Regions from separate parts of the Bacillus sp. 01N45 genome, predicted to be linked through region 2. Evidence: riboswitches for the same ligand, from Rfam matches in the RefSeq annotation. Region 2 holds a riboswitch; each other region holds the start of a gene.
The links. Region 2 has a riboswitch for S-adenosylmethionine ahead of AC1DMU_RS06590 (ECF-type riboflavin transporter substrate-binding protein). Riboswitches for the same ligand answer to the same signal wherever they lie in the genome.
Positions count from the first base shown of each region.

Region 1 (8,332 bases), on a different contig from region 2:
ACTCTGAACCTTTTCTTCCATTTTCAGCTTCTCCAACTACTTCGATATCTGGCTGCGTTGATAAATATGCTGATACACCCATTCGAACCATTTCATGATCATCGACAAGTAACACTTTTATCATGATTCTCCCCCTCTCTCAATCATAATCGGTACTTTTACTTCTATTTGTGTCCCTTTAGCGGGGAAACTAAGTACTTTTAATGTCCCACCAATTTCATGAACACGCTCTTGCATTGATCTTAAACCATATGAACCAGCCTTATTCACTCCGACTTCAAATCCAACGCCATCATCAATAATTTTTAGAATTGCATATTGATCAATTTTCCGAAGACGTACTTCCGTTTTCTTCGCTTTCGCATGTCGTAAAGTATTGGATAAAGCTTCTTGCACAATACGAAATAAATGATCTTCTACACCTTTTTTCAATTCTATTGGCTCGATTAGCCATTCAATTTTCATATGTTGCTTTCGCGATAATTCCGTCAATAATTCCTCTATACCTTGTGTCAGTTTCTTACCTTCTAATTGTACAGGCCGTAAATGAAGAAGCAACGCTCTCATTTCTGATTGTGCATTTACAACCATATTTTCAACGAGCTGCAACTGCTTTTTTGTCGTTTCTGGAATTTCAGCTACTTGTTCATTAATAGCCGACATCATCATCGACATTGCAAAAAGCTGCTGACTTACAGAATCATGCAGCTCCCTCGCCAATCGATGCCTTTCTTGAGATATCGCTTCTTGTCTCATCTCTTCATTCCAATGAGCTCGTTCATTCGTTACTTTTTGAAAGAGTCCAGCTTGCTCCTCTAATCGACGAGCAAGACCGATTACTTTTCGTTCTACTTCATGAAATTCATCATCTGCAGTAAACGAAACATCACTCGGAAAATTCCCTCGCTCCACTTCAAATAGAAAAGTATTTAATCCTTGTATACGCTGCTCTATATAGTAACCGATTGCATATCCTACAATTCCCCCGATAAGTAAACTTGTAGTCATAATAAACAAGCCAATTGGAACAGAAGCGATGGATTCCTTCCATAATAAATCATACACTTGTTGCTCGCTTTTCCATACATATACAATTGTACAAATGAGTGCAATACTAACAGAAGACAACATAGAATAACGAATATACATCCACGAAATATTTTTTTGTTTCTTCATTATACTTTCCTCACTTCCGTATCGCCTACGACAAGCGAAGAAATAATTTTAATACGACGAGGCGCTTCTTTATACTGCTCTGTTCTAAATGTAACATTGCGATTAAATCCTGTCTCTTCATGTCCTGGCAGGAGCACACGTCCGACAATAACAGAATGATTTAAAGACAATTCAATATCATATGGCACATATAAACGAATATTACCAACGACACCTCGGATAACAATTACCGTTTCTCCTTCTGGAATCATAGCAGTTGTTAAATCTATTTCCACATCACAAGCACCATATTGAACATTAATATCCTCAAGTTCATAAATATGATCCATCATTCGTATATTCCCTACAAACATATTTTTTAAATATGGTTCTGTACGATATATTTGCTTCTCTTCGTCTATAATCCCTTTTTCTTTAATTTCAACCTTCATTGCTTTTTGCTGATGTCCTTGTTGAATCAGTTGATAACCAATTAAAGCTAAACAAGCAAATACGACAAGAACAAATGCTGCTGATGAAAATAAGAAGAATAAAAATACGATACCACCAACAAATAAAAAGACATTTCCCCTTACATAACGATTCTTCTTACGATAATGCCTTCCAAACATAAGCATAATAAATGCAAAAATGAGACCACCTGGTTCAAAATGTCCAAGTATCATATCAAGAAAAAGACCGAATCCAAATATGATGAGGAGCATCCCCATTAATTGTGTTTTTGAAAATTGTTTCTTCATTTCAGCTCCCCCCTTCTTGTTACATATACATAGAAGAAAAGGCATTGCTTTCCAACACCTTTTCTCCTATCACTATATCATAAGCCTGTTTTATAATATACTACTATTATTTTGTTAACTCTTTCGTTAACGATACATCATTCTTCTCTTTCATTTCACGCTCAAGCTTTGCAATCTTCATATCAAATGTGTCACGTTCATGCTCCTCATTTATACGAGATTCTAAGTCGCGAATATGATCTTCAATTTCCTCAAAGCGTAAGAACGGATTATTTTCATCCATTTTATGCATCGCTGTATTCATACGACGATTTGCATGTGCCATATTTTCACGTGCCATTAATTCCATACGTTTTGCGTGCATTTCTTTTAATTTATTTTTCATCTCAGCAAGACGACGCTCTAACTCATCAATTTGATCTACAACACCTGCATACATTTCTTCTAATCGAGTTACTTGCCCTTCATAATACGCTACTTCTTCTAGCGCACGCTCATGTAGCTGTAATTCGCCTGCTTCTTGAGCGACGATCGCTTGCTTTGATCTTTTATTAACGAAATAACGTGCTTGCTCAAGCTCACGAGCGAAATTAGATTTTAATGTTTTGTGGCGCTCAATTAACTTCTCAATTTTTGTTATTTCACGCTCACTATCGCGTAAATATTGGTTTAACATCGCGATTGGATTTTTTCTTTCTTTCTCATCTAACACATTATGAAAATCTGCTAAAATTGCATCGCGTACACGTCCGAATAAAGATTGTTTCATTATAATCTTCCTCTCTTCTACTTTATCAATTTGATTTGGTTTTTATTAATTTTTTATTAGTTTTTCATTAACTTGTTCCACTCATCTTCAAAGTTGCTATATGGTTTAGAACTTTCTGGTGCAGAATCAACAACTACATTTTTTTCTTTTTTCCACTCACGGTATCCGTAGTATAAAACTACTAATGCTGCGATACCGATTAATGCTGGGGAATGAGAAAGGGCGATGGACAAGCCGATCAAACCAACAATACCCCAAGCTAACTTTCCAAAAAATGATTGTGCTCGCACAAATGATTTATAGCTCCAGTACACAACTCCTGCTCCAATTGCGAATCCTATAATACCAGCAAGACTGCCAAGAGCAATTAAAGCTAAAATACCAGCCGCGATAAACGCTAGAAATTGTTTCATCTTGTGCTTGCCTCCCTTCGATTTGATACTCTTATCTTAACTATTTTTTCACTTTTCCATAACGAGCTTAAGAACCGTTTTCGACTCAGACTTAAGACTGAGTTGCATTCAGCCTTTTGTAAAAATATGCGGTAGGATAGGATGATTCACTCTTTTATCGCACATAAAAAGCCGTACAGAGAACATTCTCTGTACGGCTTTCATTACTATTCATAAACTTCATTTTAAATTATGCTGTTTTGTGATACTCTTTCTTTCCCGCTACTTTAGAAAACCTCGGGAAACCAATTAATATAGAAATAATTCCACATACTCCAACTAAGATAGGATAAAACGCATATGGTAACAATTCAATCGGAGATAACGCCGCAAATCCTGCTGCCGTTAACATTTGCGCACCATACGGAATTAACCCTTGCACACAACATGAGAAAAGATCTAATACACTCGCTGATTTACGAGGATCAATTTCATATTGATCTGCAATGTTTTTCGCAAGTGGACCTGTAAAAATAATAGAAATCGTATTATTCGCTGTACACATATTCGTCATACTCACTAAGCCAGCGATACCGAACTCTGCTCCTTTTTTCGAACGAATGTTACGAGTTAAAATATTCATTAAATATTGAATACCACCATTATATTGAATCAGTTCGACCATACCACCAATTAAAATAGCAAGTAATACTAACTCCATCATACCGCCCATTCCAGTCGTTACACTTTTAAAGAAACTCTCTAACGTGTAACTCCCATCTAAAAGACCTATAACGCCGGATAGTACAGTTCCACCAGTTAACACAATAAGTACATTCCAACCAAGCAATGCTGTAATAAGTACTCCTGCATACGGTAAAATCTTTATCCAGTCAAAGCTATGCGCTTTAATCTGCGTGTCACTTCCTAAAGTAACGATTACTAATAGTACAACTGTAATAATAGCTGCTGGTAATACAATTAAAAAGTTCGTTTTAAACTTATCTTTCATTTCTGTTCCTTGTGAACGTACAGCTGCGATTGTTGTATCTGAAATAAATGATAAATTATCCCCAAACATCGCCCCACCAACAACAGTAGCCATCGTAAGTGCAATAGAGATATCAGTTTGCCCACTAATACCTACAGCAATTGGTGCTAATGCAGCAATTGTTCCCATTGAAGTTCCCATCGCTAATGAAATAAATGCCCCTATAACAAAAATTCCAGCTACGATAAATCCTTGCGGTAAAATGGATAACGCTAAATTAACTGTAGAATCAACGCCGCCCATCCCTTTTGCTGTTTCAGAAAATGCTCCTGCAAGTACAAAAATCAGAACCATAATCATAATATCCGGGTTCCCTGCACCTTTAGCAAATCGTTCTACTTTTACATTAAAACTTTCTTTACGATTCATTGCTAAAGCGACTCCTACAGCAATTGAAATTGCTACAAGTATCGGCAATTTATAGAAATCACCTGTAATAATTCCAGAACCAATAAATAGCGCCAAAAATATCCCAAGTGGTAATAAAGCCAAACCATTTCCTCTCGTTTCTTTCAAAGTACCATCTCTCCCTAGTTTCAACCTTTTTCTAATGAATAACAAAAGACCTCTTCCAATGAGAAGAGGTCTTATACATCTATAAGGAACGCTCTTCTCATCTTTCAAGCACATGCTTGCTGGATTTGGCACAGCACTCTGAAATCGAGTCCGCTGCCGAGGCATCGTAGGGCCAGTCCCTCCGCCTCTCTTTATAAGAAGGTTTCATATTTATTTTTTAATAATAATTTCTTCCCTAACTTTACTCGCTTACAAAACAAAAGTCAATTATTTTTTGTATAGATTTTTTTGGTAATTATACAAAAATTTGAATACAACAATCATTTTAACTTTTTGATTTCTTCTTCCAATATTGAAATCCAATAAAATTCACTATTTTTTATTGCATCTATTATCCATTTCGTAGTGTACCAAGCTAACTCATACTCTTCTTTTGTAACATCGCCACTTTTATAAGCATCCTCTAGCTCATCTTCATCCAATATATACATTTTACCGTTCGGTAATAACACTACATCTAAATATAAATCATCAAAATACGGTAAACCACGGTCGTCAATTTTATATTCTTTCGCCACATCGATATAATATTGCACTAATTTTTTCTGATCATCTAACATAGCTGTAATCGCAAAGTTTTTCCCGTCTATGAAATATTGAATCCACGTATATTGATTCCCTGCGATACAAAGTTCTTTACTATCATATTCTTTACAACTAGGTTCTCTTACCTTTTTTATTTCTAATATTCCTAGCATTCCTTCTTCCACTTGCTTAACCGTATAATCCTTCTCTATTAGTCGCTTCCACGAAGAACCGTCACCATATTTACGTTTCATTACGTCCGCTCCCCTTCTATATAGAAAAGCCCCCACATATTATGTGAGAGCTTGTTCAAATTATAATTAAGCTGCTTGACCTTTTTCAGAAATCTCTTTCAAATAAGCTTGTCCTTTTTCAGCGTCATATTGACCTTCCCACTTAGACATAACTACAGCTGCTAAAGAGTTTCCTACAACGTTAACTGCTGTACGAGCCATATCTAAAATACGGTCAATACCAGCGATAAAGGCTAAACCTTCAGCTGGAATACCTACTGTACCAAGTGTTGCTAATAATACAACGAATGATACGCCCGGTACACCCGCAATACCTTTTGATGTAACCATTAATACAAGTAATAATGTAATTTGTTGTGTAATGGATAATTCAATACCGTACATTTGCGCTAAGAAAATTGCTGCAATTGCTTGATATAAAGTTGATCCATCTAAGTTAAATGAATAACCTGTCGGAATAACGAAAGATGTAATTGCTTTCGGACAACCGAATTTCTCCATTTTCTCCATGATTTTTGGTAAAACTGTTTCTGAACTTGCTGTAGAATATGCTAAGATCAGCTCGTCTTTTAAAATCTTAAAGAATTGGAAAATGTTAATTCCAAATAGTTTCGCTGTAAGTCCTAGTATGACTACAACGAAGAAAATCATCGCACCATATACAACTATGACTAATTTCCCTAATGGAATTAATGAAGATAAACCAAACGTCGAAACTGTTACACCAATTAATGCGAATACACCAAACGGTGCAAATTTCATAACTTGGTTAGTCACGTAAAACATCGCATCTGCTACACCTTGGAAAAATTGAAGAACCGGTCTTCCTCTTTCACCAATCGCCGCAACTCCTAAACCAAATAGTACAGAGAAGAAGATAATCGCAAGCATATCGCCCTCAACCAATGATTTCATAATATTCGTTGGAACGATATTCACAAATGTATCTGCAAACGAATGACTTTGTACTTGAGCTGTTGTTTCTGCATATTTAGAAATATCAGTCTTTGTTAATTGATCCATATTCACGCCTTTTCCTGGTTGGAAAATATTCGCTACCAGTAGACCAACAACAATTGCAATTGTTGTAATAATTTCAAAATAAAGAATTGTTTTCCCGCCTAATCGGCCTAGTTTTTTAACATCGCCAACACCAGCAACTCCAACAACAATACTTGCTACAACAATCGGCACAACGATCATTTTAATTAATCGGATAAAAATATCACCAATTGGTTTTAGGTACCCTACAACTGTGCTATCGCCATAAAAAATTGCCCCCACCGCGATACCTAGGGCAAGTCCAATTAAAATTTGCCATGCAAGTCCTATTCTTTTCATATTTGTTGTAACCCCCTCTTCGATGTGTCACTCTACCTCTCATTCTATATCTATAAAACTTGAAATTAAGAGTATTACATATTATTCGACAATTCACTACATTTTGTCCCTGTTAAAAATCATAAATCAAAAAATTAAATCTGACAACAAAATAACTTTTCCTGAACACAAATAATTTTCTTGACAAAAATAAAACCCATGTCAGAAAACCTAACATGAGAACGATTCCTCACTAGTATTTTAGTGGGTTTTCAACTTGAATTTCACTATATAAAATCACGATTTTTTCCCTTTATTTTACAGATAAAATCTAGAATACACCTTTGTTGCACAAACTAAAAAAGTAAAATCACCATTACAAATACTGTTGAAAAATGATAAATTCCGACAAAACTTAGCAACTTTATAAAATTTTCTTTACATTATGGTTACAACGATAGACACTCTTCTTCTTATGATATATAACATTCATAGGGAAAGGAGCCAGACAACCATGAAAAAGAAATTTGCAGCGTTTAGTGTTTTAGCAGCAGGAACACTTTTTGTTTCTCCGTTACTTTCACCCGTATACGCTGAAACGAATCAAGATAAATTATCTAATATTCAATCTGAATTAGAAGGAAAACAAAATGACTTACAAAATAAATCAGTTGAGAAAGAACAAATAGAAAAAGAAATTCAAGAATTACAAAAGAAAATCGACGATTTAACTACTTCTATTAATAAAAACGAAGCTGAATTAAACGATACAAAAAAAGAAATTAGTAAAACACAACAAATAATTACTGAAAAAAAGAAACATATAGAGCAATTACAAACAAACATAGATACGCGTCAGGAAGTTATTAAACAACGTTTACAATCTATGCAAGAAAAACCTCGTACAAACATCATCACAGAGGTATTAACAAATTCTACAAACATTGCTGATCTTGTTGATAATATGTACTCTGTAAGTTTAATTTTAAACAATGATACAGATATTGTTAAAAAGCAAACAACTGACCAAAATGCTGTGACGAAAGAAAAAGAGGCTGTTGAGAAAAAAGAGCAACAACTGAAAGAATCCGAGCAAAAATTAGAACAAAAACAGCAAGAATTACAAAATAACCAACAACAGCAGCAAACCTTTATTAGCGATCTACATACGAAAGTAGCAAAAGTAGATTCAGAGATTGAAGGATTAGAAGAATCTAAAGGCATTTTAGAAAATCAGCGTCAAGCTGTTCAAAAAGCAATTGAAGAAGAAAAACGTGCCGAAGAGGCTCGTAAAGCTGAAGAAGCTCGCAAGGCAGAAGAAGCTCGTAAACAAGCCACTACATCTGCTCAAACAGCTCAAGCAGCTCCAACACCACACGATACAAATATTGGCGGGTTTATTAAGCCAGCAGCTGGATCAAAAACTTCTGGGTTTGGCGTGCGCTCTATAGATAACCATAAAGGAATCGATATCGCAGCCTCAGGAACCGTTCCAATTATTGCCGCTGCTGATGGTGTTGTTATTCGCT
Region 1 is NZ_JBFTQW010000003.1:209,948-218,279, forward strand. Features, by position in the region: gene AC1DMU_RS08820 (response regulator) at 1-124, opposite strand, end outside; gene AC1DMU_RS08825 (sensor histidine kinase) at 121-1,176, opposite strand; gene liaF (cell wall-active antibiotics response protein LiaF) at 1,176-1,916, opposite strand; gene AC1DMU_RS08835 (PspA/IM30 family protein) at 2,023-2,685, opposite strand; gene AC1DMU_RS08840 (lmo0954 family membrane protein) at 2,742-3,098, opposite strand; gene AC1DMU_RS08845 (Na+/H+ antiporter NhaC family protein) at 3,328-4,644, opposite strand; SAM riboswitch class I at 4,739-4,844, opposite strand; gene AC1DMU_RS08850 (ribonuclease FAU-1 family protein) at 4,965-5,483, opposite strand; gene gltP (glutamate/aspartate:proton symporter GltP) at 5,550-6,824, opposite strand; gene AC1DMU_RS08860 (murein hydrolase activator EnvC family protein) at 7,318-8,332, shown strand, end outside.
Region 1: it holds a riboswitch for S-adenosylmethionine, as region 2 does, so the genes downstream of both, AC1DMU_RS08845 (Na+/H+ antiporter NhaC family protein) here and AC1DMU_RS06590 (ECF-type riboflavin transporter substrate-binding protein) in region 2, are expected to answer to the same signal.

Region 2 (8,332 bases):
ATGAGACGAAGATTTGTGATATTGATTTATATTCTAAAAAACCATATGTGAATAAAATGGGAAGATTATGGGGCTCCTCGCGTTTTATGTCTCCTGAAGAATTTGAGCTAAATGCTATGATTGATGCAAGAACAAATGTATTTAATATGGGGGCGATGGCTTTCGAAATTTTAGGAGATGGAAAAGATCGTTCCTTTACAAAATGGGAAGCAAGTAGGAATTTATATGAAATAGCGTATCGTGCTGTAAATGAAAGCCGAGCTGAACGATATGAATCAGTTAAAGTATTTTATGAAGAGTGGATAAACGTGGCAAATGCTGAAAAGATATAACCTATATTATTAAAAACATAAAGTTTCTACTATAATCATGTATAATACATATAAAATGGAAATTCAAAATAACGAGGAAAATATTATGAACTTTGTTTATATTAATCAAAACGTATTAAATAATCTTCTTTACATTTTAAGTAGTATATTTATTTTTTATTTTATATATGATAGCGGACGCTATTTAAAGAAATATAAAAAATTACTTATTATCCTTTGTACGAGTATCCCTCTTATTTTATGTATGCGCTATCCAATCTATATGGATGAAAATTGTATTCATGATTTAAGACAAATACCAGTTATAATAGGCACACTTTATGGTGGCTTCCCTGTTGGTATCATTTTGTTTGCTATTTTATTAATTACAAGATTTTCATTTTATGGATTTAGTATGTTAACAATACTAGTTTATGGAACAATGTTTATCGTTACAGCATTCGCATCCGCAAAATTTAATAAGTATAATAGAAAAATTAAAGTAGCTTATGGAATGTTTTTAACATTTTTTCTAGCAATATTTACAACTGTAATTGTATTAACTTTATCAGATTTTGAAGTGAATAATTTGTACATTATTTATTTCATAATATTACCAACCATTTTGATGTTGTTTGGCATTTATTTTAATGAAGTTTTAAAAGATGCAGTATGTATGCGATCGAAGATGATTAAAATGGAAAAAATGGAGATTGTTAGCCAACTTGCTGCTAGTATATCGCACGAAGTAAGAAACCCCTTAACTGTCGTAAAAGGATTTACTCAACTTTTAAAAACACCTAATTTAACTCCAGAATCAAGAGATGAGTATATTGAACATATACTTGAAGAGTTACATCGTGCACAAGGAATTATTGATGATTATTTAACGTTTGCCAAACCTGCTTCAGAAAAATCAGATCATATTTCAGTAGAACAAGAGTTGAACCGAGTTATTAATATGATCTTACCATTATGCAATATGAATACAATACATATTACAAAAGATTTTTCCACAGCAACAATTGTAGGCAATAAACAGCACTTTCAACAATGTTTTTTAAACTTAATAAAAAATGGGATTGAAGCAATGCCTAATGGTGGTACTTTACATATCTCCTCATCTATTAGTAATAATAAAGTTATTATTCGAATTGAGGATAGCGGAATTGGTATGTCACAAGAGCAAGTAAATCGATTTGGTGAACCATATTTTAGTACAAAAACAAAAGGTACAGGTTTAGGTACAATGGTTGCTGTTAAAATCATTGAAACGATGCAAGGTAGTTTGAAAATCCGAAGCGTTATTAATAAAGGTACAACTTTGACAATTACATTGCCGAAATGTAATATGAACTCATCTGAAAACAAATAAAAAAGGAGCATAATTGCTCCTTTTTTATTTGTTTCGATACATAAGTATCTTCTATGTTTTTTAAGTTTACATTTGTGGAGACTAATTAGAAATTAGTACCCTCCGCCCCAGCAGCTGCATCCAACGATAATTAATAAAATAAATAACACAACTAATAACGCGAAACCTCCACCAAAACCACAAGAACCACCGTAACTCATATTTTCTCCTCCTTTTGGTTTGAAAACTAATAGGTAGTTGATCATTTTAACTGGTTCGTATTATACATTATGTAAATATCCCTTTTTTGAGCATGTCCACATAAAAATAAGTAAAAGCACTCATTTGAGAGTGCTTTAAAATGGATACCAAAAGTTTTGAAATACATGTAACTTTAAATACACTGCAACAATTAAAATAAAAATACCTACAAATAAAGCAATGAAATCCCCGCTTTTCGCTTTATTTGTATAAAACCAAGTTCGTGTATTCTTCTTTCCAAATCCTCTTAAATCCATTGCATTTGAAACTGTATCGATTCTATCTAGTGAATGAATAATTAAAGGCCAAAAAATTAAGACACGGTTTTTCATACGAATCCATAAACTTGCTTCTCCTTTTTCAAAAGCTACTCCTCTTGCCTCTTGTGCATGTTTAATAACTTTATATTCGGACTGAATATCAGGTATATAACGTAATGCAATATTTATTGCATATGTAATCTTATAATGAATTCGAAATTTACTTAAGCTACTCACAAATTTGCTTGGATCAGTCGTATATATATAAATAAGTGTAAATGGTAATAACGTAAAATATTTTAATGAAAGTGTAGCTGCATAAAATAATGTTTCATATGTAATTGTTGCATATCCGATATGTAAAAACGAAGTATATGATTCGGTTAATTCAGATCCATGAGTTGGTGTAATAAATAAAATCATGACAGAATTTAATAAACTAAATGTAAATATAACAGTAAAAACAATGCAAATTTTACGAAATGGAATTTTAGCAATAAATAGTCCGATACATCCAATCATAAATACAAATAGCAATACGCGAAAATCAAAAAATAAAAAAGTAAGCGTCATGCAAAAAATAAATAACAACAATTTCACTGCTCCATCCATACGATGAAAATATGTATTATACACCTTCCTCCCTCCTCATAACATCAAAATAAAGTTCTATAAATCTTTCAGGTTTTGCAATACCACTTAATTTAACGAGTTTGAATAAAGAACTCTCCCCTAAGTGCGCTCTATGTAAAGTTTCTGAATTCCCTAATACAGTAGATGCAGTATTATTCGCAATAATTTCTCCTTCATGTAGAACTATCGCTCTGTCTGCATATTCTAATGTGAGATTCATATCGTGTGTAATAAAAATAAAAGATATTCCCTTTGCAGCTAGTTTTCTTATAAACGTCATAAACTGTTTATAATGATAATGATCTTGTCCCGCTGTCGGTTCATCTAAAATAATAAGTTTCGGATTGGTTGTTAGTACAGATGCAATCGTTACTCTCTTTTTTTGTCCGTAACTTAATGCCTGGATTGGCCAATTTCGAAATGGATACAAGCCACAAATTTTTAACGTTTCCTCCGCTCTATGCTTAATTTCTTCCTTTGAAACCTTTTTTAATTTTAATGAAAATGAAACTTCTTCTATAACAGTAGGTTGTGTAATCATATGATTTGGATTTTGCATTACATAAGATATGACTTCACCACGTTTACGAATAGACCAAGAATTGATATTTACTTCATCAAATACAATCCTATCATTTTTTGTTTTGTTTATGCCTATAAGACTATGAGCTAATGTAGATTTACCGGCTCCATTATGACCCAAAAGTGCAACAATTTCCCCTTCTTTAATGGAGAAATTTACATTGTCTAATACTTTTTGTTTATTAGAATAGGAGAACGACAAATTTTCTACTTTCAATATTTCTTTGTTTTTAGGAGTATTTTTACAAAAAACTTGCTTCTCCATCCACTCATTTATTGCGCTACGAACACTTTCTCTTTGAAGATTTTCAAGTGGGTATATTACCTCATTATTACTATCAAACTGTAATCTCTTTAATCCTTCAATGTACATAGGTTCCCTTAAGCCAATAGATGGTAATATATTTGAGGCCAAAATCTCTTCTGGTGTTCCTATCTCAACGATTTCCCCTTCATCCATTAAAATAATTTTATCTAAATCCAGATTGAACATTTCTTCTATTCGATGTTCAATAAGTACAATTGTTTTATTATATTGTTTATGTATATCTTTAATAAGTTCTATCGTATGTAAGCTACTTACTGGATCTAAATTCGCTAACGGTTCATCAAACAATAAAATATTAGCATTTGTCGTTAACAGACCGGCTAAAGAAACAGTTTGTTTTTGCCCTCCTGATAATTCATGCGGACTTTGTTTATGAAAAGTATGCATCTTTACCTTTTTTAATGATTCTGAAACAATCTTTTTCATATCATCTTGATTTACACATTCATTTTCTAAATAAAAAGCTACATCTTCTTCTACTGTAAGACCAATAAATTGTGCATCTTGATCTTGCAAAATTGTTCCTACCTGTTTACTCTGTTCAAAAATACTCCCTTTCCTCGGATCTTTTCCCGCAATAGAAATAGTTCCAGTACTACTCCCTTCATAAGAAAATGGGATTAGCCCATTAATACAATGAGCTAATGTTGATTTTCCTGAACCACTACGTCCAGCAATTAGTACTTTTTCTCCAGGGTATATATGAAATGTAATGTCTTTTACAGTAGGTTGCGCAGCATGTTCATATTGAAAGCTGAATTGTTCAAAAGAAATGATTGGTTGCATGTTAACATCCCTACTTTTCAATTTTTAAATGTGTATGTTTCTTATTAGATTTAGCTAAACCTATTGTAATTGGCAATCCAAGAACTAAAAATACAATAACATCAGCAATTGTTGCTCCTAATACTTGTATAACAATTTTGTCAAATGGTTCTCCCATCACAATAACATCGAATGCCCCAGCAAATATAATAGCAATGACAATACCAATTAACCCAGTAATGGCTAAATAAGAAATATCCCGCTTATTATACGTCCCGTTTTTCACACTAAAGCTAACTCTTTTTTGAATGAGTCCCATTGCAAAGCCGATAATGCCTGAACTAATAACCCACCCCCACCAAATACCCCATCCAGCGATTGTATCTGTTACGGTATGACCGATAAGTCCTATTAAAAGTCCTGCCACTGGACCAAATAACGCTCCAAAAACGGTTAAAATAGCTAATGCAGGTTTAATAAATGTATTGGGTGCAATAGAAAATCCCCAAAGTCCTAATATCCCGTATAATGCTGCTCCAATTCCGATTGCTACTACTAACTTTGTTGATAATTTGTTCATTACAATTCCCCTCCCGTATTAGTCAACTTTTATTACTCTATATTTATTTTGAAAATGAATTATGCATCGACACTCCCTTTCTATACAACAAAAAATGACCCCTTACATAAGAGGTCATTTTCTTCACGTTCAAGAATCCTCTTATCTTCCAAAAAACACATCGTGTCCTCTGCGGAATTAGCACCTTCCTATAAATTTATATAGGGGTTGCTGAGGTTTCATAGGGCCGTTCCCTCCACCTCTCTGGATAAGTATTAATTTGTAATTCGTATTATGGCACTAATAAGTATAAATTTCAACACTTTTCTAATTATTTTTATTTTTCGTTTAACGGCACATTTAAATCATTGTATTCTTATCGGAATTATGAAATAATGAATTCAAAATAGTTACGGGAGGAATGTACGATGAAAGTAATCGGTTTAATTGGTGGACTAAGTTGGGAATCTACATCGTTATACTATAAACATATTAATACACTTACACTCTCTCAATACGATCAAAATGCGAAGCTTGTTTTATATAGCATGGACTTTGGTGAAGTAACTACTTTATTACAAAATCATCAATACGAAGAAGTGAAAAACGAATTAGTCACAGTTGCAAAAAAGGTTGAAAAGTCCGGGGCTGAATGTTTATTAATGTGTTCCAATACGGTCCATTTATTTGCTGAAGAAGTAGAACAGGCAATATCTATTCCACTTCTTCACATTGGTGATGTAAGTGCTAAAAAAATGGTAGAGCAGAATATAAAACGGATCGGACTATTAGGTACGAAACAAACGATGGAACAAGACTTCTATAAATCACGTCTAGCGAACTATAACATTGAGACAATTATTCCAAATAAAGAGGAAAGAAATTTTATTCATCATGTTATTTTAAATGAATTAAGTAAAGGAATTATTTCAGAAACATCAAAAGAAAAGCTATTACAAATTACAAACTCATTAATTCAAAATGGCGCAGAAGGTATATTGCTAGGCTGCACTGAAATACCATTGCTCATTTCCCAAAACGACCTTACTGTACCTGTTTTTGATACCGCTTTTTTACATGCAAATACTGCTGTGCAGTTTGCAGTATAATAATATAAAAGCATAAAGGTAGTGCCTCTATGTTTTTATCTTGGCTAAACTATTTATTTAAAAGAGATGTAATCACTGCAATTGCTTCTTTAGTACCACCACATTCTAAAAAACTATCATTCAGTTTTCGTATACCATGTTTATACTTTTCATTTGAAAGAACGTCTGTTACCGCTTCATTTAAAGTTTGCACATTAACATTCTCTTTCAATAACCGATGTGCTGCTTCAAGTTCAGTTAATCTTTGCGCTATCATTGGCTGGTCTTTATCGTGTGGAATTATAACAAATGGGACATTAAAATAAATGGCATCGTGTACGCTATTCATACCACCATGTGTAATGAAAACATCTGCTTCACTTAATATTTCTGATTGGGGTACGTATGAAGCAATTATAAAATTGTCTGGCGCTTTCTTAATTTTTGAACAATCATTTCTATCACCAATTGCCATTACAACTATTCCATCAAAATCCGAGAAAGTATCAATGCAAGTATTAAAGAATGGTTCGAGTCCTTCAAGCAGTGTCCCCATTGAAATATAAATAACTTTCTTATCTTTAAGTAATTCAAATGGAAACTGTACATTTGTTTTACGCTTTGAAATACTCGGTCCAATAAAAATGTTATTTCTTCCAAATAAATCGCTATTAGGTTGAAAATAGCGACTTGTGTACACAAGAGTAATATCTCCCTTGTTATGCATAAATTGAAGATTATTTTTAGGTGTTACTCCAAATTCATGTTCCATTTGATATAGTAACTGTTCAGAAATTTTATCAGGTTGGAATGGTATTTCTGCATTTGGATGAAAAGGTAATGTTTCCAAAAAATTTGGAGGAATTAAAAATATAGGAGAAGAAACTATGCCTGGAATTTGTAAATACTCCTTTACTAACTCTCCAGCGCCAAATATATCATAAATTACGAAATCAAAATGTATGTTTTCACATAATTGTTTCATAATTTCTAATATATATAAAGAAGTTTGAACATGTACACGAAAGAAAGAATTCAGCCCATCTGGAGTTTCAGAATCAATAGAAATCTCCTTTAATAAATCTGGATGTGTATATACAGTAGCTCCCAAATCTTCAATTCTGCCTTTAAATTGTTCTGTCGTAATATAATGTACGTGATCACCTCGTTCAGTATAGGCTTTGACTAAACTTAATGTAGGATTTACATGTCCCTCTGCTGGAAAATTAACCACTAAAATATTTAGCACTTATTTCTCACTCCTTACATTTCAATTCGCTTATTAAGCATACTGTAATTATTACCGTCAATCTTCACCTAATAGTCCTAATATGCTTGCTACTTTAGGTTGATAAATAATTGTTAGTGATTAAATTAAAAAAGGCATCTACATAAGTAGATGCCAAACCGTGATAAGGAGTGTTCTGTGAGGTTAGAATAAGCTTTTCAGCTTGTCCTATGCTATCAATATATGATTTATTTTATAAAATGTGAATAATTGATAGAATGATTTTACCTCCCTATCACCCATTTTGAACCTATTTCTAAATAAGTCGACTCTAGTTTCTGTACTATTTCATATGTTTTAACCTTCTTGAGAGCTATCTATTTTTATAGTTTCTCCAGTCAATCTCTTATTTTTCAGTTCAAAATAAGCATCTAAAACTTCTTTTCCAATATCAGAGTTAATACCAGATTTATCATTAATAACCCACGGCACAACTACAGAGAATGCTACTTCAGGATTATCATACGGCGCATATCCTGCTAACGTTAAATTATAACATTCTCTTCGCTCACCTTTTTCATTTCTTCCAATATCACGTTCTCCACCGTATACTGTCTGCGCTGTCCCTGTTTTACCTGCTGGCTTATAAGATGCTTTTTGGAACGCCCTTACTCCTGTTCCATCACCTTCTTGGAATACCTTTCTAAATCCTTCTTTTACTTGATTTATATATTCCTCTTTCATATCTATCTTATTTAAAACGATTGGTTCTACTGCATGTACCACTTTACCAATTTCATCTTTTTGCGACGTTTGCTCTCTTACCTCTTGAACAATTTGTGGCTTCATTCGATATCCACCGTTTGCGATTGTTGAAATATACTGTACAAGTTGAAGTGGCGTATAGGTGTCATACTGGCCAATTGAGTAGTCTAGTAAGAAACCAGGTTGATTATCTTTTTT
Region 2 is NZ_JBFTQW010000002.1:459,428-467,759, forward strand. Features, by position in the region: gene AC1DMU_RS06565 (protein kinase) at 1-332, shown strand, start outside; gene AC1DMU_RS06570 (sensor histidine kinase) at 418-1,686, shown strand; gene AC1DMU_RS06575 (YjcZ family sporulation protein) at 1,779-1,886, opposite strand; gene AC1DMU_RS06580 (energy-coupling factor transporter transmembrane component T family protein) at 2,022-2,822, opposite strand; gene AC1DMU_RS06585 (ABC transporter ATP-binding protein) at 2,815-4,515, opposite strand; gene AC1DMU_RS06590 (ECF-type riboflavin transporter substrate-binding protein) at 4,526-5,074, opposite strand; SAM riboswitch class I at 5,213-5,328, opposite strand; gene AC1DMU_RS06595 (aspartate/glutamate racemase family protein) at 5,482-6,162, shown strand; gene AC1DMU_RS06600 (macrolide family glycosyltransferase) at 6,212-7,390, opposite strand; gene AC1DMU_RS06605 (peptidoglycan D,D-transpeptidase FtsI family protein) at 7,727-8,332, opposite strand, start outside.

Region 3 (8,332 bases), on a different contig from region 2:
GATTGTCGTAAGAGATGTCATTCCGTATACACCAAGTTCTTGGAATGTCTTTAAATCTGCTTGTATACCAGCACCGCCACTTGTGTCAGAACCAGCGATAGTAAGTGCTTTATTTAATGTCATTATGAAATCCCCCTCAAGTGATATAATGAAAACTATGTTTTCACCATTATATCAATGTTACGAATAAGTACAAAGTGAAAAGTAGATGATTTACTTTAGGGGCGATTTAAAATCTTGTATGTAGGAGACGAATTATGTTTCAAGAGAATCGTACAAATGAATTAGTTATATTAAAAGAGATTGCAGAGACGTTGAACACCTCAAATGATACATATCATGTGCTGCAAGCTGTGTTGGAAAAACTGTTGAATGTAACAGGTTTAACGACAGGATGGATATTTCTTGCGGATGAAAATGGCAGATATACAAAATTAATTGATTATCAATTACCAGAGGGATTAAGATTTGAAAATAAACGACCGATGTGTGAGGGGAATTGTTGGTGTTTACACCGATTTGTGGAAGGGAAACTAGAGAAAGCCGTTAATATTATTGAATGTAAGAGAATTAATAATGCGATTGAATATAACTGGGGAGATACAGAAGGGATTGTGCATCATGCGACAGTGCCGCTAAAAGCGGGGGGAGATGAATTTGGCGTATTAAATGTGGCTAGTCCAGGTAAAACGCATTTTTCTGAAGAAGAGTTAGTGCTATTACAATCAGTTGCTTTCCAAATTGGAACAGCATTAAAACGTACAAAATTGTATGAAAATGAAAAGAGAAGGGCTCATTATTATGTAAAGTTAGACCGATTTATTCAAGCTTTAAGGACGATTCATAAATTTAATGCATTGCCAGAGGAGATTGTAAAGCAAATAGGGAAGTTATTTTTATGGGAGCAAGTTGTATTCTTTATTAGAGAAGAAAATGAACTTGCTGTAAGAGCCCCATGTAAGATAGATGAGATACAAGAGGATTTGAAGTCAGCGGCACAGGAAGCTCTGAAAAAAGAAGAGCCTGTTTTGTTAAAGAGTCAGGTTGGGAATATCGTACATCCTAATCGTGCGGTTATTGCCATTCCCATACATATTCAAGATCATATATTTGGCGTACTAAGTGTAAGTTCGAATAATGGAGAATTTGATATAAATACGATAGATGTAGTACAGGCGTTAGCCAATCATATATCGTTAATGATAGAGAACTTAAGGTTAAATGAAAAGCGCCGAGAACTTGTACGACTGGAAGAACGTAATCGTTTAGCTAGAGATTTGCATGATTCTGTTTCACAAAAGTTGTTTTCATTAACTTTTATGACGAAAGGTGCCGAAGCCGTCTTAAAGGGGAAAAACGAAAAGGTAGATCAGTCTTTGCATGAGATACGTGAGTTATCGCAAGGTGCTTTAAAAGAAATGAGGACGTTAATTTGGCAACTACGTCCAGCGGGATTAGAGAAAGGACTATTACCAGCTTTAAAACAATATGGTGAAAGTTTGGGATTGAAAATTCGGGAACAAGTTACAGGTGTTCGTGATTTGCCACGCGTAGTAGAGGAAGCGCTATGGCGAATTGGACAAGAAGCTTTAAATAACGTAAGTAAACATGCGAATGTCAGAGAAGCGGCGATTTATTTCAAAGTGACGGAGAAGAATGTATCATTAGAAATAGTCGATCAAGGAAACGGCTTTGTAGAGAAGAATATAAAAGAGAAGAAATCACTCGGTATGACTACGATGCGCGAAAGAGTAGAATTAGTCGGTGGAACAATTAAAATTGTAAGTGATAAGAAAAGAACAAGTGTAAAAGTAAATGTACCATTATGATGTGAAAATGAGGGAAGTTTGTGAAAATAAAAGTATTGTTAGTTGATGATCATACAGTTGTTTTAAAAGGATTAGCATTTTTCTTAAGTACACAGGAAGATTTAGCGTTAGTTGGAGAAGCAAATAATGGGAAAGAAGCGTTAGTGAAAGTAGGGGAGACGAATCCTGATGTTGTATTAATGGATTTATATATGCCCGAAATGGATGGTGTCGAGGCGACGGCGTGCATCAAAAAAGAATATCCAAATGTGAAAGTAATTGTATTAACTAGCTTTTCTGATCAGGCGCATGTTTTACCAGCGTTAAGGGCGGGGGCAAGTGGGTATATTTTAAAAGATGTAGAACCCGATCAGCTTGTTGAAGCTATTCGAAGCGCATATAAAGGTAATATTCAATTACATCCAGATATAGCAAATACTCTTCTCTCTCAAACATTACCTGTGGAAGAAAAGGAAGAAGAACCTTCTATTCAAGTGGATGTGCTAACGGCGAGAGAAAATGAAGTGTTGCAGCTATTAGCGAAAGGAATGAGTAATAAAGAGGTCGCTTCTGTTTTAGTTATTACAGAAAAAACGGTAAAAGCTCATGTAAGTAGTATTTTGAGTAAGTTGAATTTATCTGATCGCACGCAAGCAGCATTATATGCAGTGAAAAATGGAATTGTATAAGACAAAAGTCGTAAGACCTAGTTCGCCTTTAGAAGGTGGACTTTTTTTATGGAAAAATACGTCTATGTGAGGACGAAATTGTCTTGATATAAAGATAAAATATGTTTGTAAGCAACAAAACAACAATTACAAGGGATACCTTTTTTGAAAGCATATAACAACAGAAGAGTGAGTACTAGGAGGAAAAACAATGGCAACAGTTTTATTTGTAAAAGCAAACAACCGCCCAGCGGAACAAGCAGTTAGTGTGAAATTATACGAGGCATTTTTAGCAAACTATAAAGAAGCACATCCAAATGATACAGTAGTAGAACTTGATTTATATAAAGAAGAATTACCATATGTAGGCGTAGATATGATTAATGGTACATTCAAAGCAGGTAAAGGATTTGATTTAACTGAAGAGGAAGCAAAAGCAGTAGCAGTTGCTGATAAGTATTTAAATCAATTTTTAGAAGCTGATAAAGTCGTTTTCGGTTTCCCATTATGGAACTTAACGATTCCAGCAGTGCTACACACATATATTGATTATTTAAACCGAGCTGGCAAAACGTTTAAATATACGCCAGAAGGTCCAGTTGGTCTAATTGGAGATAAGAAGATTGCATTATTAAACGCGCGCGGCGGCGTATATTCTGAAGGTCCAGCAGCTGAAGTAGAAATGGCTGTTAAATATGTAGCAAGCATGATGGGCTTCTTCGGTGCAACAAATATGGAAACAGTAGTTATTGAAGGACATAACCAATTCCCAGATAAAGCAGAAGAAATCATTACAGCTGGTCTTGAAGAAGCAGCTAAAGTGGCAAGTAAATTTTAATTGAAAATAGAATCGTCACTCGAAAAAAGTAGCATTAACAGATAAACGTTAATGCTACTTTTTTATATTTTAAGTTCATCAGCCAGTTTTTCTAATTGAATTCGATCTTGTATGTAATAGGTTCTTCCGTCTTTTTTTAAGTAATTTTGCTGGCAAAACTGGTTTAATACGTATAAAAGATGGCGGTAGCTGACATTTAAGTATTCCGAAGCCTCGGTATGTTTTTCTGTATAACTGTTATTTTGTTCTGTTAATAGAATAAAAGCCGCTAATCGATTTTCGAACGGATAACTATTGTTTTTGGCGTAACTTTCTGTTCGGCTAATTGTTTTTTCGCCGATAAATTTACATAGTTTCTGTAGAAAGGTAGCATCTTGCAATAAAAGATGCTGACAATCTTTAAGAGGGAGCGCTAAGCACATACAATCTTCAATCACTTCCACCGTTTTCGTAACGGATTCAACGCCAATTAACCCTAATTCTCCAATGAACGAAGGTGCTTGAATAAAGTTAATTAAGGAGACCTTCCCGTTTTTGTGACTCATATATATTTTCGCTTTTCCGGAAATTAAGTAATAAAGATAAGGAACATCAACGCCTTCATTACATATCCTTTCTCTCTTTTGAAAGGAATGTAGTTCAGCATACGGTAAGACATTAAAAGAAAAAAGAGTATGGACGTTGTAAGTTTGCATGTAATGAGAGATTTCTTCGCTATTTTTGCTGACTTTCATATTTTCACCTCATGTTTAGTATGAGATATCTCCTATTATGTTTACAAGAAGGAATGATACGATTTACGTAAATTTGTTTTTGTAGAAAAGAGAGTGTGAAGGGCTTATGAAAAAATATAAAACATTGCTATTTGATGTAGATGATACATTGTTAGATTTTCAGAAGGCGGAGAAAATGGCGTTACGTATGCTGTTTGAAGAGAAAGGGATTCCTCTAACTAGCGAGGTTGAAGGGCACTATAAAAAAATTAATAAAAGTCTTTGGGATGCTTTTGAGGAAGGTGAAATGAACCGTGATGAAGTTGTAAATACGCGGTTTTCAATTTTGTTTAAAGAGTACGGGGAAGAAGTAGATGGAGTATTATTCGAAAATAATTATCGTAGCTACTTAGAAGAAGGAGACCAACTTATGCAAGGTGCGTTTGAATTTATAAGTCAAATTCAAAGTGAGTACGATTTATATATAGTGACAAACGGTATTTCTAAGACGCAAGATAAACGTTTACGTAATGCAGGATTACATGCCTTGTTTAAAGATATTTTCGTTTCTGAAGATACGGGATTCCAAAAGCCGATGAAAGAGTATTTTGATTATGTTTTTGAACGAATTCCTAATTTTTCCCCTGAAGAAGGGCTCATTATTGGGGATTCGTTAAGTGCTGATATGAAAGGTGGATATGTAGCGGGAATTGATACTTGTTGGTTTAATCCAGAAAAGAAATCAAATAATAGCGAGATTGTGCCAACATATGAAGTACAAAATTTTGAAGAGTTATACGCGTTATTGAAGCAACGTGTGTAATAAAAATAGGCAGTGGAACTTTTGTCCCTACTGCCTATTTTTATTCGTTTGCAGCTTCGTTATTTTTAGGAAGTGGAAATGCATTACCAATCGCTGCCGCTCCAAGCATCGGTAATAGTAAATTGAGCGGGAAAAACATGAGTAATAGTAATGTTATAGCAATTGGTTTTCTTAATGCATAGCTTGAAATTGCTGTCGTGACGATGGCTACCGAAGCGATTGGATCTATCGGGATAATGGAAGCTATAGCATATCCGATACTAGATCCAGCAAATATAATTGGGAAAATATGTCCACCGCGCCAACCTGTATTTAAACAAACGGCAGTAATACATAATTTTAAAACACCTGAAAGAAGTAGTACCCAGAAAGATAAATGACTCCATTCAACGACTAAATCTTTTAATTGATGTTCTCCTGAGAATAACGTGTACGGGAGAAAAGTTCCTGTAATTCCTAATAAAATACCACCGATAATTCCAAGTGATAGTTTGTATTCCCTGAAGGGATGGATTAATTTCTCTAATGTGAATTCAAATTTGAAATAAAAGAAACCAACTATAGCACCAATACTAGCAAGTGGTAGAAAGGCGATCCATTCATTAAGAGAAAGGGAACCTTCCCCAAAATCAACGATAAAGGATCCGCGATTATCGAATTTACTAAGTAATAAATAAACGGAAAAGCCAGCGAAAGTGGTAGCTAAATATACAATTGCTTTTTTTCCTTTAGAAAATTCGTTAATTTGCTCACCCTCATTTTCATTTGGAGCTAAATAACCGAATAATGGCGCGTTAAAAATTACACTTAAAGTAGCGCCAATTCCAACCTCTGTTAGTTCATTCATTCCTTTTAAGGCAAATGTAAAGCGATCCCCTACCCATGTACAAAGTCCACCGATAATTCCAACAAGTGCTGCTTCGGGACCTAAGCTAGCTCCAAATATTAAAACGATAATCGCAGTTAAAGTAGCTTTATGTACAAAACGGTATTCAATTCTACCAGTTTTTTTATATTCACCCATCACTTCCGGCATAAGACGTGGATATATGCCGAAGTATTTTTGGGTTAAACCAACGAGAATACCACCGATAGTTGTTACACAAATAGTGTAATACGGGGGAGAAGAGAAAATAGTAGGTAAGTATCCCCAAATAAAGTGAATGCCGATATTTATTGTAACTAAAAATAGCCAGACTGTAGCTCCTACTATAGAGCCTAAAAGAATGCCGTATAGGACGAGTATATAGTGCATGTCCTTTGTGTTTGTCATGTTATACCTCCGTTATGTAAGTTTTAATGTCGAAAGGATTAAATATGCTACTGTGAAAGGAATATGTATAGTATCTTTTTGAGAGGTGGGCTTATTCAATATATTGAGGTCTCGTGAGAATTTGAAATGTATACAGTTAAACTACTTACTTAATTTTATATAGTAATCGTGGGTTTTAAAAGGTCTTTTTCAAATGGATATGGAATATATTTCTTTTGTTATGCATGTCAAATTCTTTGTATTTAATTTAGAACATTCAGAAAAACTGTTTGACATTAGGAAATTATTGCTATAAAATCAACGGTAATTGCATAGTCTTATCAAGAAAAGGTGGAGGGACAGGCCCGATGAAACCTTGGCAACAGCCGTATAACGGAATTGTGCCAAATCCTGCAGGTAATAATCCTGAAAGATAAGAAAGAGCCTTTAGAGCGTGTTTTCAAACTGCTCCTTTCTTGTTTTCAGGAAAGGAGCAGTTTTTTATTTTGTATAAAAGAAAGGAGAATGAGAGATGGGAGAATCATGGGGAAAAGGAACAATTTGTGTGCAAGGTGGCTATACACCAAAGAATGGTGAACCGCGTGTTTTGCCACTTTATCAAAGTACAACGTATAAATACGATACTTCAGATGATTTAGCAGCGCTATTTAATTTAGAGGCAGAAGGATATATATATACGCGTATTGGAAATCCTACTTTAGCTGCATTTGAGCAAAAGTTAGCGGATTTAGAGGGTGGTGTAGGAGCTGTTGCAACGGCTTCTGGGCAGGCTGCTATTATGCTTGCTGTTTTAAATATTTGTAGTAGCGGAGACCACTTGCTTTGTTCTTCCACAGTTTATGGCGGAACGTTTAATTTATTTGGAGTGAGTTTGCGTAAGCTTGGTATTGACGTTACGTTCTTTAATCCGAATTTAAGTGCTGATGAAATTGTGGCCCTTGCTAATGATAAGACGAAACTTGTTTATGCAGAGTCGTTAGGAAATCCAGCGATGAACGTTTTAAATTTCAAAGAATTTTCAGATGCAGCGAAAGAGTTAGAAGTACCTTTTATCGTGGATAATACATTAGCAACTCCTTATTTATGCCAAGCATTTGAGCACGGAGCAAATATTATCGTTCATTCTACGACGAAATATATTGATGGTCATGCAAGCTCTTTAGGCGGCATTGTCATTGACGGAGGGAACTTTGATTGGACAAATGGGAAATATCCTGAACTTGTTGAACCGGATCCAAGTTATCACGGCGTAAGTTACGTTCAAAATTTTGGTGCAGCAGCGTATATTGTGAAGGCACGTGTTCAATTATTAAGAGACTATGGAAACTGTATGAGCCCATTCAATGCGTATATTAGCAATATCGGCTTAGAAACGCTACATTTAAGAATGGAGCGTCATAGTGAAAATGCTCTCGCAGTTGCTAAGTGGCTTGCTAACCATGAACGTATTGAATGGGTGAATTATCCGGGATTAGATAGCAATGAAAATTACTCGTTAGCACAAACGTATTTGAAAAAAGGTGCTAGTGGTGTTTTAACATTCGGCATTAAGGGCGGATTAGAAGCAGCGAAAGAATTTATCGCAAATGTAAAACTAGCAACTCTCGTAACGCATGTAGCGGATGCACGAACTTGTGTTATACATCCTGCTAGCACAACGCATAGACAATTAAGTGCTGAAGATCAGCGTCTAGCTGGCGTTACATCAGATTTAATTCGTTTATCGGTTGGTATAGAAGATGTTTCTGATATTATTGCAGATTTAGAAGCAGCGCTAGTCGGAGGCAAAGAACATGCCGATCATAATTGATAGAGATTTACCAGCTCGCAAAGTGTTGCAGAAGGAAAATATTTTTGTAATGACGAAGGAGCGAGCAGAAACACAAGATATCCGGGCATTGAAAATTGCTATCTTAAATTTAATGCCTACAAAGCAAGAAACAGAAGCGCAATTACTTCGTTTAATTGGCAACACACCGTTGCAATTAGATGTTCACTTACTTCATATGGAATCACATTTGTCTCGCAATGTAGCGCAGGACCATTTAACGAGTTTCTATAAAACATTTCGTGATATTGAGAATGAGAAATTTGATGGACTTATTATTACAGGAGCACCAGTTGAAACTCTTTCTTTTGAAGAGGTAGATTATTGGGAAGAGCTTAAACGTATTATGGAGTATTCAAAAAAGAATGTAACATCTACGCT
Region 3 is NZ_JBFTQW010000006.1:89,596-97,927, forward strand. Features, by position in the region: gene pdxK (pyridoxine/pyridoxal/pyridoxamine kinase) at 1-123, opposite strand, end outside; gene AC1DMU_RS15655 (GAF domain-containing sensor histidine kinase) at 258-1,829, shown strand; gene AC1DMU_RS15660 (response regulator) at 1,850-2,497, shown strand; gene AC1DMU_RS15665 (FMN-dependent NADH-azoreductase) at 2,688-3,314, shown strand; gene AC1DMU_RS15670 (transcriptional regulator YeiL) at 3,377-4,048, opposite strand; gene AC1DMU_RS15675 (YjjG family noncanonical pyrimidine nucleotidase) at 4,155-4,850, shown strand; gene AC1DMU_RS15680 (chloride channel protein) at 4,891-6,123, opposite strand; SAM riboswitch class I at 6,438-6,542, shown strand; gene AC1DMU_RS15685 (bifunctional O-acetylhomoserine aminocarboxypropyltransferase/cysteine synthase) at 6,635-7,933, shown strand; gene metA (homoserine O-acetyltransferase MetA) at 7,917-8,332, shown strand, end outside.
Region 3: it holds a riboswitch for S-adenosylmethionine, as region 2 does, so the genes downstream of both, AC1DMU_RS15685 (bifunctional O-acetylhomoserine aminocarboxypropyltransferase/cysteine synthase) here and AC1DMU_RS06590 (ECF-type riboflavin transporter substrate-binding protein) in region 2, are expected to answer to the same signal.